Regions from separate parts of the Sphingomonas sp. RS6 genome, predicted to be linked through region 2. Evidence: riboswitches for the same ligand, from Rfam matches in the RefSeq annotation. Region 2 holds a riboswitch; the other holds the start of a gene.
What was found. A riboswitch is a leader RNA that binds a small molecule or an ion and turns the genes downstream of it on or off. The one in region 2 is predicted to bind glycine.

Region 1: linked by a shared signal. The riboswitch ahead of gcvT (glycine cleavage system aminomethyltransferase GcvT) and the one ahead of ACX40Y_RS10700 (L-serine ammonia-lyase) in region 2 are both predicted to bind glycine.

What each region holds. Positions count from the first base shown of each region.
Region 1 covers NZ_JBTMWM010000005.1:157,569-163,138, forward strand. Annotated here, with positions in the region: gene gcvPA (aminomethyl-transferring glycine dehydrogenase subunit GcvPA) at 1-774, opposite strand, end outside; gene gcvH (glycine cleavage system protein GcvH) at 1,056-1,427, opposite strand; gene gcvT (glycine cleavage system aminomethyltransferase GcvT) at 1,429-2,592, opposite strand; glycine riboswitch at 2,760-2,850, opposite strand; gene ACX40Y_RS11480 (hypothetical protein) at 3,064-3,702, opposite strand; gene ispH (4-hydroxy-3-methylbut-2-enyl diphosphate reductase) at 3,824-4,777, shown strand; gene thrB (homoserine kinase) at 4,777-5,570, shown strand, end outside.
Region 2 covers NZ_JBTMWM010000004.1:283,696-289,265, forward strand. Annotated here, with positions in the region: gene ACX40Y_RS10680 (hemerythrin domain-containing protein) at 1-3, shown strand, start outside; gene ACX40Y_RS10685 (MarR family winged helix-turn-helix transcriptional regulator) at 26-511, opposite strand; gene ACX40Y_RS10690 (branched-chain amino acid aminotransferase) at 582-1,679, shown strand; tRNA gene ACX40Y_RS10695 (tRNA-Gln) at 1,703-1,777, shown strand; gene ACX40Y_RS10700 (L-serine ammonia-lyase) at 1,874-3,259, opposite strand; glycine riboswitch at 3,360-3,448, opposite strand; gene ACX40Y_RS10705 (HAD family hydrolase) at 3,478-4,158, opposite strand; gene glmU (bifunctional UDP-N-acetylglucosamine diphosphorylase/glucosamine-1-phosphate N-acetyltransferase GlmU) at 4,198-5,570, shown strand, end outside.

The sequences.
Region 1 (5,570 bases), on a different contig from region 2:
CGCGCCCATCTCGCCCGGTGCCTTGATCGCCCCCAGCGCCACCGGCTCGGTGACGACGGCGATGAGCAGCGCCTTCTTGGCGTGGCAGGCCTCGGCCAGCGCCGACATGTCCTCGATGCGGCCGAGAATATCGGGATACTGGACGACGACGCACGAGGTGTCGGCGTCGATCGCGTTGATCAGGTCGAGCGTGTCGGGCTCGGGGCTGAACGTCGGCAGCGCGGTCACCAGCTGGTCGCCGGTGAAGCGCGCCATCGTCTTGGCGACCGAGACATAATGCGGGTGCAGGCCGCCCGAAAGGATCGCCTTGCCGCGCTTGGTGACGCGGCGCGCCATCGAGATCGCTTCCCAGCACGCGGTCGAGCCGTCGTACATCGAGGCGTTGGCAACGTCGCAGCCGAGCAGCCGGGCGATCTGGCTCTGGAACTCGAACATCATCTGCAGCGTGCCCTGCGCGATTTCCGGCTGGTAGGGCGTGTAGGCGGTGAGGAACTCGCCGCGCTGGATGAGGTGATCGACCGAGGCCGGCACATGGTGGCGATAGGCCCCTGCCCCCAGGAAGAACGGCGCTTCGCCGGCCGCCAGGTTCTTGCGCGCGAGCGCGGTCATGTGGCGTTCGACCGCGAGTTCCGACGCATGCATCGGCAGGCCCGCGATCGGCCCGCTCAGGCGGGCGCTTTCGGGCACGTCGACGAACAGGTCGTCGATCGACTGGGCGCCGATCGTGCCAAGCATCGCCTGACGGTCGGCCGGGGTAAGGGGCAGGTAGCGCATCACGGTTCCTTGTTCCCTTCCCTCTTTCCTCCCCTTCCGCTTGGCGGAAAGGGTCGGGGGAGGGGCTGAAGTTCTTTGGAAAGGACTGGCGGCTGCCATCCCCTCCCCTAACCCCTCCCGCAAGCGGAAGGGGAACGCGCCCCTCGGAAGGGGCTTCCCCACTTAAGCCCCTCCCCTTCAGGGGAGGGGTTGGGGGTAGGGCAATCAGGTCAGCGGGATGGATCGCTTGTGGAGAGTCCCCCACCCCAACCCCTCCCCTGAAGGGGAGGGGCTATGTCAGATCACAGCTTCGCGACGAACGCCTGGTACTTGGTCTCGTCCATCAGCTCTTCGAGCTCGCTGGTGTCGCTCAGCGTCATCTTGAAGAACCAGCCGTCGCCTTCCGGATCCTCGTTGACCAGCGCGGGATTGTCAGCGAGGTCGCTATTGCCCTCGACGACGGTGCCCGAGACCGGCGCATAGACATCCGACGCCGCCTTGACGCTCTCGACGACCGCGGCATCGTCGCCCTTGGTCAGTTCCTTGCCCTCGTCGGGCACTTCGACGAACACGATGTCGCCGAGCTGGCTCTGGGCATATTCGGTGATGCCGACCGTCGCGACGTCGCCGTCGACGTCGATCCACTCATGGTCTTCGGTAAAATAACGGCTCATGTCACGCTCCCTTTCGGACATAGCGGTGGGGGACGAAGGGCATTGCCACAACTTCCGCGGAGTGCTGCTTGCCCCGCTGGACAAGCGTAATCTTGGTGCCGGCGGCCGCAAGGGCCGCGGGCACATAGGCCATCGCGATCGGCTTCTGCACCGAGGGCGCGAACCCGCCCGAGGTGACCTTGCCGACCTCGGCGCCCGAGGCATCGACCACCGCCGCGCCTTCGCGCACCGGCTGGCGGCCCTCGACGATCAGGCCGACGCGCTTCGTCGCGCTGCCCTGCTCGCGCTCGGCGAGGATGCGCTCGGCACCGGCAAAGCCGCCCTCTTCGCGGCGGCGCTTGGACAGCGCGAAGCCCAGATCGGCGGCGACCGGCGTGGTCTCCAGATCGAGGTCATGGCCGTAGAGCGGCAGGCCGGCCTCCAGGCGCAGCGAATCGCGCGCGCCCAGGCCGATCGGCTTCACCTCGGGCTGCGCGGTGAGTGCGTCGGCGAACGCCTCGGCCGCCTCGCCCGGCAGCGAAATCTCGTAGCCGTCCTCGCCGGTATAGCCCGAGCGGCTGACCCAGAGCGGGTTGCCGTTCCACTCGAACGCGGCAGCGGTCATGAACACCAGCTTCTCGACGCCCGGCAGCACGCGGGCGAGCGCGGTCACCGCCTCGGGCCCCTGCAGCGCCAGCAGCGCCTGGTCCTCGAGATGGTTGATCGTCACTTCGTCGGGCAGGAACTCGCGGAACACGCCGAGATCGTCCCACTTGGTCGCGCCATTGACGACCATGTAGATCGTGCCGCCCTCGATCTCGAAGGCGTTGTCGGCGGGCAGGCGGGTCATCATCAGGTCGTCATGGATGCCGCCCTCTTCGCTGAGCAGCAGCGAATAGCGCATCCGGCCTTCGCCCAGCCCCTTCACGTCGCCCGGTAGCAGCTTTTCGAGGCTCGCATCGAACTCGACACCCGAGAACAGCAGCTGGCCCATATGGCTGACGTCGAACAGCCCGGCATGCTCGCGCGTCCAGAGATGCTCGGCCATGATGCCTTCATACTGGACCGGCATCGCATAGCCCGCGAACGGGACCATCCGGCCGCCGCGCGCGCGGTGCCAGGCGTCGAGCGGCAGCGTCTCGATCGGCAGGTCGGCCACAACGGTATCTTCGGCGATGTCGCTCATCGGGGCACTCCGGGCAGTTTGGGTTCAATGGTCCGCCCGGGGCAAACGCCCCTGGCTGCACCACCGCCCCCTCTGTCACGGAACCTGAGAGCTTTCGCACGGGCGAACCCGGCTTACCCCTTCGGTGGAGCCCGGCCCAATTCGGCCGTCTCGCTTTCCAGAGTGTCGTGGCGCGCGCGGTCCTCGCTGCCTGAGAGATTCCGGGGCGGTTGCTCCTTCGGCGATCCGGCGAACCGGATACTCTCCCGCGCGTGCCCATACCGGTTGCCCGGCATCGACATGCCCGCCTTGGCGGCACGGCTTGTCGAAGTCAATCGGGGTAGTGGGGAATTTAGATCCTCCCCGGCACGGGGAAGGGGACCGCGCAGCGCCAGCCGCGTGGTGGAGGGGGGCCACCGCGCCGGAGTCGCTTGTTGATACCCCCCCTCCGCCACGCTGCGCATGCCCCCCGTTCCGGGGGAGGAGTGAAGGTTAGCGCGTCGCGTTATATTTGAGCTGGTCTTCGGTCAGCTGGAAGCCGACCAGCGCCTCGAACGTGGCCGAGAGCACGGCACCGCGCACGGCCGGATCGGCGAGCGGGTCCATCGCTGCGGATTCCTCGCCTGCCCTGCGCTTCTGCGTCAGGCGGCGGCGAACCTCGTCGGGAAGCGTTGCCGCGGCGCGGGCGACGCTGGCGGTCGCCTGGCCCGTGGTGCTGGCACGAAGCGCGCCTGCATCGAAATGGAGCGTGACGTTGCTGACGCGCTTGGCGGTGACGGAGGTGCCGCCGCGAACGATCGTCAGGAAATAGGGCAAGGTCACGTCGCGGGCGGGGCCGGCATCACGACGCTGGGCAACCACATCGAAGCTGATGTTGGTGACCACCTGATCGCCGGCATCACTGCACACCGGCTTCAGATTGGTGATCGTGGCGACGACGTCGATCGCCGTGGCCTCGCGGCTATCGGCCGGATCGAACAGCGTCACATCGCCGGTGCCAGCGGGAATCGCGACCTGCGGGCAGGCCGTGCGCACCGCGCTGATGCCGCCAGCGGTGATTTCGCCGGTTCGGGAACATCCCGCCACAGCCAGCAGGACGACGGCGGGAACGGCGATCTTGGCGAAGTACAAGGGGTGCAACCTTTCGAACCGAACAGCCGACCCCCATCTCGCGCGAGCGAGGGATCGGAACGGCGCGCACCATAGGAACCGCCTTCCGCCCGCGCAAGCAATCGCGTAGAGGCTCGACCCGATGGCACACACCGAAAAGCGTCCACTGGAGCTGCTGATCGCAGCGCCCCGCGGCTTCTGCGCCGGCGTCGACCGCGCGATCCGCATCGTCGAGCTCGCGATCGAGAAGTTCGGCGCGCCGGTCTATGTCCGGCACGAGATCGTCCACAACAAATATGTGGTCGAGAATCTGCGGGCGAAGGGCGCGGTGTTCGTCGAGACGCTAGACCATGTGCCGGACGGCGTGCCGGTCGTTTTTTCCGCGCACGGCGTGCCCAAGGCGGTGCCGCACAAGGCCGAGCAGCGCGGGCTCTCCTATCTCGACGCCACCTGCCCGCTCGTCTCCAAGGTCCATCGCCAGGCCGAGCGGCTGGTGGCGGCCGGCCGCCACATCCTATTTGTCGGCCATCAGGGCCATCCGGAAGTGATCGGCACCTTCGGCCAAGTGCCCGAAGGGGCGATGACGCTGGTGGAAACAGAGGCCGATGCCGAATCGGTCGCGGTGCCCGATCCCGACAATCTCGCCTTCCTCACCCAGACGACACTATCGGTCGACGACACCGCCGCCGTGCTCGGCATCCTCAAGCGCCGTTTTCCGACCATCCTCGCCCCCGGCGCCGACGACATCTGCTATGCCACCTCCAATCGCCAGGGCGCGGTGAAGGCGATTGCCGAGCAGGCCGAGCTGGTGCTGGTGATCGGTGCGCCCAATTCGTCGAACTCGCTGCGGCTCGTCGAAGTCGCCAAGCGCGGCGGCGCCTGTGCGGTGCTGATCCAGCGGGCAGAGGAGATCGACTTCAGCTGGTTCGACGGCGTCGCCAAGGTCGGCATCAGCGCCGGCGCATCGGCGCCCGAGATACTGGTGCGCGAAGTAGTCGACCATCTTTCGACCCGCTTCACGATCACCGAACGCGAAGTCGAGACCGTCGAGGAAAGCGTCGTGTTCAAGCTGCCGCGCGGGCTCGAGGCCGCGTAATGGCCGTCTATACGCAGGTTTCGGCCGAGGCGCTCTCCGCGTTTCTCGAGCGCTTCGACGTCGGCGAACTCGTCTCAGCCAAGGGCATCGCCGAAGGGGTGGAGAACAGCAACTATCTCGTCGATACGAGCAAGAGCCGCTTCATCCTGACGCTCTACGAAAAGCGCGTCGATCAGGGCGACCTGCCCTATTTCCTGGCACTCCTCGATCACTGCGCCGATCGCGGCTTGCCGGTGCCGCCGGCGGTGCCCGATCGCGACGGGCGCCTGATCCATGAACTCGAGGGTCGCCCGGCGTGCCTGATCCAGTTCCTGTCGGGCGTCTCGGTCTCCCACCCCACCCCGGCACAGGCGCGCGCCGCGGCGGAGGCGATGGGCAAGATGCACAAGGCAGTCGCCGACTTCCCGCTCGACCGCCCCAATTCGATGGGCATCGACACCTGGCGCCCGCTGTTCGAGCGCTGCGGCACCAGCCTCAACGATATCGCACCGGGCCTGTACGACGAACTCGGCCGCGCGCTCGACCGCGTGACCGCCGCCTGGCCGCGCGAAGGCTTCGACAGCTGTGCGATCCATGCCGACCTGTTCCCGGACAATGTGCTGATGCTCGGCAACCGCGTGACGGGCCTGATCGACTTCTACTTCGCCTGCACCGACCTGCGGCTCTACGACCTCGCGGTGATGCACACCGCCTGGGCGTTCGATGCGACCGGCCGGGCATTCGATCCCTATGTCTCCGAAGCGCTGCTCGCCGGTTACGAGGCGAGCTACAAGCTAAGCGAGGCCGAGCGCGC
Region 2 (5,570 bases):
TGAGCCGGGCTCGGGCGCGCCGGCGCTACCGCCCCAATGCGGCGATGGTGGCGCGCTCTTCCTCGGGCACCAGCCCTTCCAGGACTGCCCAGAATCCCCCGACAGCTCCCTGGCCGGCGCTCGAATAGGCGCCGGCCATTTTTTCGCGCAACGCCTCGAACAATTCGGTCTCCAGCGCGCTGCCGGCCTCGGTGAGCCGCAAGAGGCGCTGCCGCCGATCCTGCGTGCCCGCGCGCGTTTCCACCAGGCCGCGCTCGGACAGGTCCGTCAGCACGCGGCCCAGCGACTGTTTGGTAATTGCCAGCAGCGACAGCAGGCCGCTCACCGTCAGGTCGGGTTTGCGCGCGATGAAATAGAGCGCCCGGTGATGCGCCCGCCCCAGTCCCCGCCGCGCCAGATCGGCATCGATCGATCGGGTCAGGTGCGAATAGCCGAAATAAAGCATTTCGATCCCACGCCGGATCTCGGGCTCGCGCAGGAACAGCGGGGAGGCGGGAATTGGGGCAGCCATGTTGACCGTTTCTGCCACCGCGCCTAGGTCTGCGCAACCCGATCTACCCAGCCACCGAAAGACCCGACCGATGGACGACGCGACGACCCTGGCCTTCGAATTCGACGCGCATCCCAGCCCGCGTTCGGCCGACGATCGGGGGGCGATCCTGGCCAATCTAGGGTTCGGCAAGAGCTTTACCGATCATATGGCCGTGGTGCGCTACTCGGCGGAGAAGGGCTGGCATGACGCGCGGATTCAGCCCTATGCGCCGCTCCAGATCGATCCCGCCTGCGCCGTGCTCCATTATGCGCAGGAGATTTTCGAGGGGCTGAAGGCCTATCGCCTGCCCGATGGCGGTGCCGGGCTGTTCCGGCCGGCGGAAAATGCGCGGCGCTTCCGCGAATCGGCCGAGCGGATGGCGATGCCGCCGCTGCCGGAGGCGCTGTTCCTCGAATCGATCCGCGCGCTGGTCCGTGCCGATCGCGACTGGATTCCCGAAGCTGAAGGCGCGTCGCTCTATCTGCGCCCGTTCATGTTCGCCAGCGAGACGTTTCTCGGCGTGCGGCCCGCGAACGAATATCGCTATCTCGTTATCGCATCCCCGGCCGGTGCCTATTTCAAGGGCGGCGCGCCGTCGGTCACCTTGTGGGTGTCGGATCACTATACGCGCGCGGCGCCGGGCGGCACCGGGGCGGCCAAGTGCGGCGGCAACTATGCGGCCAGCCTGATCGCCCAGGCCGAAGCGACGCGCCAGGGCTGCGACCAGGTGGTGTTCCTCGACGCGGTCGAGAACCGCTATGTCGAGGAACTGGGGGGCATGAACGTCTTCTTCGTGATGGACGACGGATCGGTGATCACCCCGCCGCTCGGCGGAACGATCCTGCCCGGCATCACGCGCGAGTCGCTGATCACGCTTGCGCGCGGCGCGGGCGTGACGGTGCGCGAGGATCGCTATTCGATCGACCAGTGGCGCGCGGATGCCGCCAGCGGTCGCCTGCGCGAGGCGTTCGCATGTGGCACCGCCGCGGTGGTCACGCCGATCGGCGCGGTGCGCGGCCAGGGCTATGCATTCCAGATCGGCAATGGCGGCCCGGGGCTTCTCACCACCCGGCTGCGCGAGCAGCTCGTCTCGATCCAGCGCGGCGAGGCGCCCGATGCAAATGGCTGGCTTGAACGTCTGTTCTGAGGCTCTATAAGCCCGCTTCCCGTTGGGGCGTCGCCAAGTGGTAAGGCAGCGGCTTTTGGTGCCGCCATTCGCAGGTTCGAATCCTGCCGCCCCAGCCAGCCTTCCCTGAGCTCCCTGTCGATGCCGTCTCGCGCGCCGGTCGCTCCTAGCGGGCGTCTGAGGGCGAACGGCTCGCGAGGCTTATTTGGCGAGGTTCAGCATTCCACGACGTTGACCGCCAGCCCGCCCAGGCTCGTCTCCTTGTATTTGGAGCGCATGTCGCGGCCGGTCTGGCGCATCGTTTCGATCACCGCGTCGAGCGAGACCTTGTGCGATCCGTCGCCGTGAAGGGCCAGCATCGCGGCGTTGATCGCCTTCACCGCGCCCATCGTGTTTCGCTCGATACAGGGAATCTGGACGAGCCCGCCGATCGGATCGCAGGTGAGGCCCAGATTATGCTCCATGCCGATCTCGGCGGCGTTCTCGATCTGCGCGTTGCTGCCGCCCAGCGCGGCGGCGAGCCCCGCTGCCGCCATCGAGCAGGCGACGCCCACTTCGCCCTGGCAGCCCATCTCGGCCGCCGAGATCGACGCCTGGCGCTTGTAGAGAATGCCGATCGCCGCAGCGGTAAGCAGCAGGCGGCGGGCGCCTTCCTTCGTCGCGCTGCCGACGAAGCATTCGTAGTAGCGCAGCACCGCCGGGATCACCCCCGCAGCACCGTTGGTGGGCGCGGTGACGACGCGGCCGCCGGCGGCATTTTCCTCGTTCACCGCCAGCGCCCACAGGCTGACCCATTCGAGCACCGAGGCGGGCTCGACACGGGGGCCGCGTGCCACCAGCTTCTGGTGCAGCTTGCGCGCGCGGCGGGGCACCTCCAGCCCACCGGGCAGAATGCCGTCCTGCGCCATGCCACGATCGATGCAGGCGTTCATCGCGGCGTGAATGTCATCGACAAAGGCGAGCGTCTCGGCATCGGCGCGCCAGCCACGTTCGTTCGCGAGCATCAGCCCGGCAATGTCTAGCCCGAGTTCGTCGCAGCGCGCCAGCATTTCGCGCGCGCTCGCGAAGGGATGGTTGGTGCCGGCGGAAAGGCCCGCCGCCGCTTCCTCGCCCTCACGCCGGATCGCGCCGCCGCCCACCGAGTAATAGACCCGCTCCAGTACTGCGCCGTCGATCAATGTCGCGCGCAGCTTCATGCCGTTGGGGTGGCCGGGCAGGAACTGGCGCTTGCGGAACTTGATATCGACGTGCGGATCGAAGCCCACCGAGGCAGTGCCGTTCAACAGGATGCGTCGCTCGGCGGCGATCGTCGCCAGCATCGGCTCGACCGCATCGGGATCGACACCCTCAGGCCGCTCACCCGCCAGCCCCAGCACCACGGCGCAATCGGTCGCGTGGCCCTTGCCGGTCAGTGCCAGCGAACCGAACAGCTCGCAGCACAGCTTGGTGACCTCCCGGCCATCGGCTGCCACCCAAAGGGCAAAGTCGCGGGCCGCGCGCATCGGCCCCACGGTATGCGAACTCGACGGTCCGATGCCGATGGTGAACACGTCGGTGATGCTGATCGGCCCTGCATTCGGCCCGACGCTAGTAGTCGCCACGGGAACCCGTCTCCTGAAACGTCGCGGGCCCCTTCTGTCCGTTTGCCTGAGATCGCTATCCCGTCGGCGGGCGCTCGGGGCGCCACTCTCCAGAATGTGGTCGTGCGGAAGGTCCTTTTGCCTGAGAGTTTCCGGGGCGGTTGCTCCTTCGGCGATCCGGCTGCCCGGATTCTCTCCCATTCCGACGCGCGGATGTTTCGCGCGGGGCGCGGGGACTGTCAAACGCTGATTGGACGGAGCGTATCGAGCGCGGGCAGCAGTTCGGCATAGGAATCGATCACGGCATCGGCGCCCAGCGCGCTCACCGGCGTGGCAGAGAAGCCGAAGCTGCACGCGATGACCGGCACGCCCGCAGCACGCGCGGCCTGCACGTCGAAGATCGAATCGCCGACGAACGCCGCCGGCCCGCCGCAGCGGCGCTGCATCTCCAGGATCATGGCAGGCGCCGGCTTCGTCGTGCCCGGACCCAGTGTGTCGCCGCCGATCACACAGGCGAAGCGGGCGCGCAGGCCGGTCGCTTCCAGCAAGGGCAGCGCCAGCGCCTCGAGCTTGTTGGTTGCCACCGCCAGCGTTGCGCCGCGCTCGGCCAGCCGATCGAGCGCGTCGAGCAGCCCGGGATAGGGGCAGCTATGATCGGCGATGTGCGCGGCATAATGGTCGATAAAGGGCGCGTGGAGGCGTTCGACCGCCGCCTCGCCACCACCGCCGGTCGCGGCGACCGCATCGGTCAGCAGCGCGCGCAGGCCGCGCCCGACCATCGGCAGGACACGCTCGATCGGCAGCGGCGAGCGGCCGTCGGCGACCAGCACATGATTGAGCGTCGCGGCAAGGTCGCCGCTGCTGTCGATCAGCGTGCCGTCGAGATCGAAGCCGATGGTGGCGAAGGGGAAGGCGGGCATGGCCGCGCCATGGCACCGCCCCACTGGCATTGGCAACCGATGCGTGGCAGGGCCGGGGGCCAACCGACCGGAGACTGCCACGTGACTGCACCCATCGCCGCGATCATCCTCGCCGCCGGCAAGGGCACGCGGATGAAATCCGATACGCACAAGGTGCTCCATCCGATCGCCGGGCGGCCGATGCTGCTGCACCTGATCGACAGCGTGAAGGCGCTGGGCGCCGCGCGCGAAGTGGTGGTGGTCGGCGCCGGCCGCGAGCAGGTCGAGGCCGCCGTCGCACCGCTCGGCGCCGAGACGGCGCACCAGGCCGAACAGCTCGGCACCGGCCATGCGGTGCTCCAGGCGGGGCAGGCGCTGGCCGGTTTCGACGGCGATGTGCTGATCCTCTATGGCGACGTGCCCTTGGTCACCAGCGCGACGATGCGCCGAATGGTCGAGCGGCTGCATGGCGCGGACCATCCGGCGGTGGTGGTGCTCGGCTTCCGCCCCGCCGATCCCGCCGCCTATGGCCGGGTGATCGCCGATCCGGGCGGGCGGATCGTCAAGATGGTCGAGTTCAAGGACGCGACTGCCGAGGAGCGGGCCGAAACGCTGTGCAATTCGGGGCTGATGGCGGTCCGCGCACGCGATCTGTTCGCGCTGCTCGCCCGCGTGACAAACGACAATGCGGCGGGCGAATATTATCTGCCCGATATCGTCATGCTGGCGGCGGCCGACGGGCGCTCATCGGCGGTGATCGAGACGGAGGCGAGCGAAGTCGCCGGCGTCAACAGTCGCGGCGAACTCGCCGCGCTGGAGGCGGAGTGGCAGAAGACCCGGCGCGCGCGGGCGATGGCGGAGGGCGCGACGCTGATCGCGCCGGATACCGTGTGGTTCGCGCACGACACGAAGCTTGGCCGCGACGTGACGATCGAGCCGAACGTCGTGTTCGGCCCCGGCGTCACCGTGGCGGACGGCGTTGTGCTGCGCGCGTTCAGCCATATCGAGGGCGCGACCATTGCCAGCGGCGCGACCGTCGGCCCCTATGCCCGGCTGCGGCCCGGCGCGGTGCTGGAGGCGGACTCCCATGTCGGCAATTTCGTCGAGCTAAAGAATGCGGTGCTCGGCAAGGGCGCCAAGGCCAACCACCTGACCTATCTGGGCGATGCCAGCGTGGGTGCCGGCGCGAACATCGGTGCGGGCACGATCACCTGCAATTACAACGGTTTCCTCAAGCAGAAGACGGTCATCGGCGAGCGCGCCTTCATCGGGTCGAACAGCGCGCTGGTCGCCCCCCTGGCCATCGGCGACGGCGCGATCATCGGCGCGGGATCGGTGATCACCCGCGATGTCGAGGCCGATGCGCTTGCCGTCGCCCGGCCGGAAACACTGAAGAAACAGGGCTGGGCGACGACCTTCCGCGCGGCCATGAA